2 regions of the Rugamonas sp. GW822-FHT03B10 genome follow, and region 1 is predicted to be linked to the other one. Evidence: riboswitches for the same ligand, from Rfam matches in the RefSeq annotation. Region 1 holds a riboswitch; the other holds the start of a gene.
The links. Region 1 has a riboswitch for thiamine pyrophosphate ahead of AC1RQG_RS10775 (TonB-dependent siderophore receptor). Riboswitches for the same ligand answer to the same signal wherever they lie in the genome.

Region 1 (4,187 bases):
ATCGACGACGACCAGTACTGGCTGATGCTGGAGCGTAACCGCATCCGCGGCCTGACCGGCATCCAGTGGCTGGGCTGGGCCAGCGTGGTGTCGATGCTGTCGCTGCTGGGCGCGGCCCTCATCTCGAGCCTGATCAACCGCCCGCTGGCGCGCCTGACGGCCGCCACCCGCGCCTTCGCCCAGGGCAAGCGCCCGGCGCCGCTGCCGGAGAAGGGGCCGCGCGAAATCCGCGAGGCCAACCGCAGCTTCAACCAGATGGTGGACGAATTGCAGCAGGTCGAATCGGACCGCGCCGTGATCCTGGCCGGCATCTCGCACGACCTGCGCACGCCGCTGGCGCGCATGCAGCTGGAGGTGGAGATGGCCAACCTGTCGGCCGAGGCGCGCGACGGCATCCAGTCCGACATCGGCCAGATGGACGCCATCATCGGCCAGTTCCTCGACTACGCCAAGCCGACCGAGGCGTCGAGCTTCATCAATGTCGACATCGGCGCGCTGCTGCAGGACACGGTGCGCGAAGCGGAACGCCTGCCCGACGTGCGCATGCACGCCGAGATCGCGGAGCGGGCCCACGTGATGGGCAACGCCACCGACCTGCGGCGCGTGATCAACAATCTGATCGAGAACGCGCGCCGCTACGGCAAGACGGCCGGCACCGACATCACCGAGATCGACGTGCGCTGCACCGTCAAAGGCATGCACCTGGCCAAGCGCGTGGTGATCGAGGTGGCCGACCACGGCAGCGGCGTGCCGGACGACCAGATCGAGAACCTGCTCAAACCGTTCACCCGGCTCGACACGGCGCGCGGCCAGGCCAACGGCGCCGGCCTGGGGCTGGCCATCGTCGAGCGCGTGCTGCAGCGCCACGGCGCCGAACTGCACGTGCGCAACCGCGACGGCGGCGGCCTGCAGTTCCAGATCGTCATGCGCGCGCTGGCCTGACCGTCCATGGCGCCGTTGACGTTGCCGCGGACGATGGCGCCCGCCGCCTGCCTCCTCTGCCTGGCCGCGGCCGCGGCCGCGGCCAGCGCCGCGCCGCTGGCGGCGCCGCGAACCCGTCCGGCCAGCGTGGCCGAGCAGCGCTCGTTCGACCAGTTCCTGCGCCGGTACGACCCGGCGCCGGGCGCCGCCCCGGCCACGCTGATGGCGGAACGGCCCGCCGGCCAGGGCCCGTGGCAACTGAGCGCCACCATGGAGACGGCGCCCCGGCTGGCCATGCCCGGCGTGTGCCAGCTCGAACGCAGCGTGTTCCGCCACGTGCCGCGCGCGCCGGACGGCCAGCCCTGGCGCGCCGACGGCCTGGCCCTGCCCTATGTGTGGCTGGCCGTGGACGGGCCGTGCGTGGCCCCGGCGCGGCCGGTGCGGCTGCTGCAGGCGCTGCCGCCGCATCTGGTGCTGCAACTGTTGAAGGAGAACGCTGCGCTGTTGAACCGGGCCCGCCTGCTCTTTGCCGGCAATACCCAATGCGCGCGGCTGCGCGCGCTGCCGTTCGCGCTCGAGGCGCTGGGCGCGGGCGCGCGCGCGAACGGGGCGCCCACCATCTACACGCTGCTGTACCGCAGTGAACGGGGCGACCTGGCCCAGGTGGATGCCCGCTACAGCCGCGCCGAACTGACGGCGTGGAACGTGAGCTGCCCGGCGCCCTAGCGGCGGACCGGGCTCGTGCATGTCGCGCGCTCAGCCGCGCACGGGGGCCCCTTCCAGCAGCCGGGACAACAACAACTCCGCCGAGCCGTAGCCGTACAACGAATCGGTTTCCATCCCCTGGGTATCGTAGGGCACGGACTCCTCGCGCTCGGAACGGCTGGGATCCTGGTCGGAATAGGTCACGCGCCAGGCGCGCCGCAACGCGTCGGCGCGGCGCAGGTAGGCGGGCATCGGCCACGAGGCCGGGTTCCAGTCGGGGCTTTCGCCCAGCACCGGCCAGCGTCCGCTGGCCAGCGCCATGTCGCCCACGCGCAGCACGCGCAACGCGTCCCCGGCCCGCAACCGGAGCAGCGACTCGAACGGCGGCAGATGCGCATGGCGCGGCCCGAACAGGTAGGCCAGCATGATGCGGCTCGACGGCGCCAGCCGCGCCACCAGCCCGCAGCCGTAGCCGCCCTCCAGCAGCGGCACCGCGAACCAGCTTCCTTCGTGATATGGCTGCTTCATTGATACCTCATCGTTCAACACGGCGCCGTCCCGCGACCGCATCGGCGCGGCGGCGCAAAACCGCAGTGTAGCGGCGGCGCGACGAAGGCGGCGCACGCCACCGGCCGGGAAAACATGGCTTTATGTTACACTGCTGCCTCGCTAGGGGTCCTGGAACGCTGTTCCGGGTGAGAGATACCCTCCGTACCTGATCTGGATAATGCCAGCGAAGGAAAGCGCAAAGTGCTCCCCCATCTTTGACAGCTCCCCCCGCTGGTTCCAGCCCGACAAGCAACGAACAACCAGCGCCGCGCCAAGCCGCGCATCAGAGAGCACCAAAGAGCACACCATGTCCACACCCAATCTCACCGTTTCCGCCCTCACCCTGGCGGTCCTGAACACGCTGTCCGGCAACGCCTGGGCCGACGCCGCATCCGCCGACGCCGCCATCCCCGAAGTGATCGTCAGCGGCGCCCGCGTGGCGCCCGGCCACGCCTCCGTGGCCGGCTTCAGCGACATGCCGCTGATGCAGACGCCGGCCGCCGTCACCGTGCTGACCTCGCAGCAGATGCTCGACCGCGACATCCGCAGCACCACCGACGCGGCCCGCTACGAGGCCGGCCTGAGCGACGCCTACAACGCCGTCGGCTACTCGGAGCAGTTCTCCATCCGTGGCTTCAAGCTCGACAACGCCACCAGCTACCGCAAGGACGGCATGGCCATCTCGGGCGACACCCAGATCCCGCTGGAGAACAAGGAACGGCTGGAAGTGCTCAAGGGCCTGTCCGGCCTGCAGGGCGGCGCGTCCGCGCCGGGCGGCATGATCAACTACGTCGTCAAGCGCCCCACCAGCGCCGCGCTGCGTTCGTTCGTGCTGGAGGAGCGCGAGCGCGGCACCGTGTACGGCGCCGTGGACCTGGGCGGCCGCTTCGAGGACAGCCGTTTCGGCTACCGCTTCAACGCCGCCGCCGAGCGCCTGCGCTCCTACATCAAGGGCGCCGACGGCAACCGCAAATTCATCTCGGGCGCCATCGACTGGCAGATCTCGCCGCAAGCCCTGCTGCGCCTGGACGCCGACTACCAGACCAAGTCCCAGGTGTCGGCGCCCGGCTTCCAGCTGCTGAACAACGTCTCGCTGCCCGACATCGCGGCCGACAACATGCTCAACAACCAGCCCTGGAGCCGTCCGGTGGAGACCACCAGCAGCAACCTGGGCCTGAGCTTCGAATACCAGCTGGCGCAGGACTGGCACGCCACCGTGCGCGCCAACCAGCATGAGTTCAAACGCGACGACTACACGGCCTTCCCGTACGGCTGCTCGGCCCAGCAACTGTACCCCGGCTTCTGCGGCAACGGCGACTACGACGTGTACGACTACATCAGCCTGGGCGAGAAGAAGTCGCCGCTGAACGTGCAGGCGCTGCTGCAGGGCAGCCTGGCCACGGGCGCCGTGCGCCACGCGCTGACCGTGGGCGCCACCTGGTTCCGCAACAGCGAGAAATGGGGCGACTACGTGTATGACTACGCCGGCGTGAGCAACATCTACCATCCGGTGGTGGTGCCGCCCGTCGACCGCACCAGCGGCCCCGTGTCCGAACGCCGCCGCAGCAGCGAGAGCGCCGTGCTGGCCCAGGACATCGCCAGCCTGACCGACACGCTGGCGCTGCACGCGGGCGCCCGCTACGCCAAGCTGAAGCGCGATGAGGTGGTCGACGCGACGCTGCCGGCCGTCCACACCGACAAGGGCTACTGGCTGCCCAACGTGGCGCTGGTCTATAGTCCCGCCGCCAACCTGTCCGTCTACGGCTCGTATGCCCAGGGCCTGCAATACGGCAGCGTGGCGCCGATCGGCACCAGCAACGCCCAGCAGGCGCTGGACGCCGGCAAGTCCAAACAGTTCGAAACGGGTGTGAAGGCGGCGCTGGCGCCGGACCTGAGCATGACGGCCGCCCTGTTCCAGATCCGCCAGGGCCTGGAATACATCGACGCGTCCAACACCTGGGTGCGCAACGGCCAGGACCAGCACCGCGGCATCGAGTTCACGCTCGACGGCA
Region 2 (4,187 bases), on a different contig from region 1:
TGGCCAGCGCCAGCGCCTGGCCCGTCAACGACAGGGCGTCGACCAGGTCGTTGGCCGTGTGGCCGGCCGGCACGCTGTGCGGCGCGCCGTTCAGTTCTATCGCGATCATGGCCGCCTCACAGCTTGCGATACAGCTCGGCGCCGTTCTTGACGAACTCGATCGCCTTGGTCTGCATGCCCTGCTCCAGCGCCGCCTTGTCGTCGATGCCGCCGTTGGCCGCCGCGAACTCGCGCACTTCCTGCGTGATCTTCATCGAGCAGAAATGCGGGCCGCACATGGAGCAGAAGTGCGCCACCTTGGCCGAATCCTTGGGCAGGGTCTCGTCGTGGAATTCGCGCGCCTTGTCCGGGTCCAGGCCCAGGTTGAACTGGTCGTCCCAGCGGAATTCGAAACGGGCCTTGGACAGCGCGTTGTCGCGGATCTGGGCGCCCGGATGGCCCTTGGCCAGGTCGGCCGCGTGGGCCGCGATCTTGTAGGTGATGATGCCGTCCTTGACGTCGTTCTTGTCGGGCAGGCCCAGGTGCTCCTTGGGCGTGACGTAGCACAGCATGGCCGTGCCGTACCAGCCGATCTGCGCGGCGCCGATGCCGGAGGTGATGTGGTCGTAGCCGGGCGCGATGTCGGTCGTCAATGGGCCGAGCGTGTAGAACGGCGCCTCGTGGCACTGCTCCAGTTGGAGGTCCATGTTCTCCTTGATCAGCTGCATCGGCACGTGGCCGGGGCCCTCGATCATCACCTGCACGTCGTGCTTCCAGGCGATCTGGGTCAGCTCGCCCAAGGTCTTCAGTTCGCCCAGCTGGGCTTCATCGTTGGCGTCGTAGATCGAGCCGGGGCGCAGGCCGTCGCCCAGCGAGAACGACACGTCGTAGGCCTTCATGATCTCGCAGATCTCTTCGAAGTGCGTGTACAGGAACGACTCCTTGTGGTGGGCCAGGCACCACTTGGCCATGATGGACCCGCCGCGCGAGACGATGCCGGTCAGACGCTTGGCCGTCATCGGCACGTAGCGCAGCAGCACGCCGGCGTGGATGGTGAAGTAGTCGACGCCCTGCTCGGCCTGTTCGATCAGCGTGTCGCGGAAGATTTCCCAGGTCAGATCCTCGGCCTTGCCGTTGACCTTCTCCAGCGCCTGGTAGATCGGCACGGTGCCGATCGGGACCGGGCTGTTGCGGATGATCCATTCGCGCGTCTCGTGGATATGCTTGCCGGTCGACAGGTCCATCACGTTGTCGCCGCCCCAGCGGATGGCCCACGTCATCTTCTCCACTTCCTCGCCGATGGACGAGGTGACGGCCGAGTTGCCGATGTTGGCGTTGATCTTGACCAGGAAATTGCGGCCGATGATCATCGGCTCGATCTCGGGGTGGTTGATGTTGGCCGGGATGATGGCGCGGCCGCGGGCGATCTCGTCGCGCACGAATTCGGGCGTGATCTCGGCCGGGATGGCGGCGCCGTAGGCCTGGCCCGGATGCTGGCGGCCCATCAGGTCGGCCAGGCGCTGGCCCATGGGGCCGGACGTTTTCAAGTTTTCGAGGTATTCCTTGCGGCGCAGGTTTTCACGGATGGCGACGAACTCCATCTCGGGCGTGACGATGCCCTGGCGCGCGTAGTGCATCTGCGTGACGTTCCTGCCGGCCTTGGCGCGGCGCGGCTGGCGGTGCAGGTTGAAGCGCAGCTCGGCCAGGGCCGGATCGGCCAGGCGCGCCTTGCCGTAGTCGGAGGTGGGGCCGGCCAGCTCCTCGGTGTCGTCGCGCTCGAGGATCCATGGCAGGCGTGGCGTGGCGGCCAGGCCGGAGCGGATGTCGATTTTGGCGTCCGGGTCGGTGTACGGACCGGAGGTGTCGTACACATAGACGGGCGGGTTGGCTTCAAAGCCGAACGAGGCGGGCGTGTCGGCCTGGGTGATCTCGCGCATCGGCACGCGGATGTCGGGGCGGCTGCCCTGCACGTAGACCTTGCGCGAATTGGGCAGCGGCGCGATGGCGGCCTGGTCGACCGTGGCGGTGGCGGAGAGGAATTTCGGATTGGCGTTCAATTTGGCTCCTTGGTTGGCTACAGGAGCCAGCAAAGGAGGTGGGGATGGCGCTGATGATGGCCTGACGGCGGCCGGCGATATCCTGAGCTTCCCTTCGCTGGCATTATCCAGATCAGGTTCGGAGGGTATTTCTCACCCGCGCGGCGCTCCATTGATGGCGCTTTGCAGGACCCCTAGCGTATGCCGCCCCGCCGTGAGGCCGGGCAGCGGATCGCATTATACATCGGCGCGCCGGCCGTGCGGCGCCCAGGCGCACGCGGGTCGCGCCAATAGCGCGTATGCCTGGCGGCCCGCTTGACAACGGGACGCGCCGGCCGTGTCGCGCCTGCAACACCGGCACAATTTGGCCGGGCCTGCTTGATTTTTAGGCATGGAATGCTGCTACAATTCCCGTCGATTATAAAAAAACCATTATTTTTTAACATGCATCCGGCCGCGCCCAACGCCCCCACCCATACTCCAGGAGCCACCATGAAACCGACTTCCCCCCTGCTGTCCTCCCTGCTGCTGGGCGCCGCGCTCAGCTGCGCGCTGCCCGCCCACGCCACCGTCTACGCGAGCTATTCGGGTTCCCAGCTCGGCGTGACGCAGCGCACCGACGCGCTGGTGCAAACCAACTACTTCGGCACGGGCGTGCAGGCGCGCGGCCTGGCGCTGGGCGCGAACAACGACCTGTACATCGCGGCCGGCAACCACCTGATCAACTACAGCACCAGCGGCGCCCTGATCAACGACATGGCCTTCCCCGTCGCGTCCATCAACTACACGGACGTGGACGTGGGCGGCGGCCACGTGGTCGCTTCCTACAATGGCTCGCAGCAAGGCTTCACCGTGCGCGACTACGGGCTGAACCAGTCGAACGCCGTCAGCACCGGCTTCAACATCAACGGCATCGCCGCCGGCGACAACAACCACGTCTACCTGGCCTCGGGCAATCACTTGTACGATTACCTGACCAACGGCACCCAGGTCACCAACATGACCTTCCCCGACCTGGGCATCAACTACACCGATGTCGCCTATGGCAACAATCTGCTGGTGGCGTCCTACGCCGGCTCCCAGCACGGCGTGACGCTGCGCGACCTGGCGCTGAACCAGACCAGCTATTTCGGCGTCGGCTTCAACATCGACCGGCTCACCCTGGGCAACAACAACGACATCTACCTGACCTCGGGCAACAACATCTACGACTACTCGCTGACGGGCATGCTGCTCAACCACATGGCCTTCCCCGACAACGGCATCAACTACACCGGCATCGACGTGGCGGCGCCGGTGCCGGAACCGGATACGGTCGCCATGTTGCTGGCCGGCCTGGGCCTGGTGGGCTGGATCGCGCGCCGCCGCAAGGCCTGAGCATCCGTCCGCCAACGCCGGCGGGCGCCGCGCGCGCTTCCCGCCGCCGCGCGCGCATGGCATGATGGCCGCCTGACCCGCCATCGTCCGCCATGCGCCGCTTCCACCTGCTCCCCATCCCGCCACTGCGGCCGTATATCGACCGGCTGTGGGGCTGGGAAAGCGCCCCCGGCGAGACCATCGCCCTGCCCACGCTGCTGCCGGGCACCGGGGCCGAACTGTATTTCCACTACCGCCAGCCATTCCGCCAGATGGGCGCGCCCGATGACGGCGGCGCGGCGCTGGCGCCGATGGCGCACGCCCCGGCCCATCTGCTGTGCCTGCGCAGCGTCGCGCTGGCGCTGGCCCCGATGGCCGGGGTCGGCTTCATCGCCGTGCGCTTCCGCAGCGGCATGCTGGCCCGCTTCAGCGAGGTGCCCGCCGCCGAGTTGCACGACGGCCCGCGCGACATCGCCGACGTCTGGGGCGCGCCGGGCAGGATCTGCGCCGCCCGCGTGGCGGGCGCCGGCACGCAAGCCGAACGGCTGGCCCTGATCCAGGATTTCCTGCTGCGCCAGTTGCGCCCCGAGCGCGCCGACGCGCTGGTGGAGGCGGCCGTCGACCTCCTGTACCGCAGCCGGGGCGGCGTGACGATCGAACAACTGGCGGCCCGGCTGCGGCTGGGCCGGCGCCAGCTCGAACGCCGCTGCCTGGCCGTCACCGGCCAGTCCCCGGCGGCGCTGCGCCGCCTGTGCCGTTTCCACCACACGGTGCGGGCGCTGCTGCTGGCGCCCGAGGCCGGCGGCCTGGACACGG

Region 2: it holds a riboswitch for thiamine pyrophosphate, as region 1 does, so the genes downstream of both, thiC (phosphomethylpyrimidine synthase ThiC) here and AC1RQG_RS10775 (TonB-dependent siderophore receptor) in region 1, are expected to answer to the same signal.

Annotation. Positions count from the first base shown of each region.
Region 1 is NZ_JBXANP010000005.1:194,859-199,045, forward strand. It holds gene AC1RQG_RS10760 (sensor histidine kinase) at 1-942, shown strand, start outside; gene AC1RQG_RS10765 (hypothetical protein) at 949-1,647, shown strand; gene AC1RQG_RS10770 (Imm26 family immunity protein) at 1,678-2,154, opposite strand; TPP riboswitch at 2,288-2,385, shown strand; gene AC1RQG_RS10775 (TonB-dependent siderophore receptor) at 2,483-4,187, shown strand, end outside.
Region 2 is NZ_JBXANP010000004.1:269,933-274,119, forward strand. It holds gene thiS (sulfur carrier protein ThiS) at 1-109, opposite strand, end outside; gene thiC (phosphomethylpyrimidine synthase ThiC) at 117-2,036, opposite strand; TPP riboswitch at 2,109-2,221, opposite strand; gene AC1RQG_RS09325 (FxDxF family PEP-CTERM protein) at 2,508-3,392, shown strand; gene AC1RQG_RS09330 (AraC family transcriptional regulator) at 3,485-4,187, shown strand, end outside.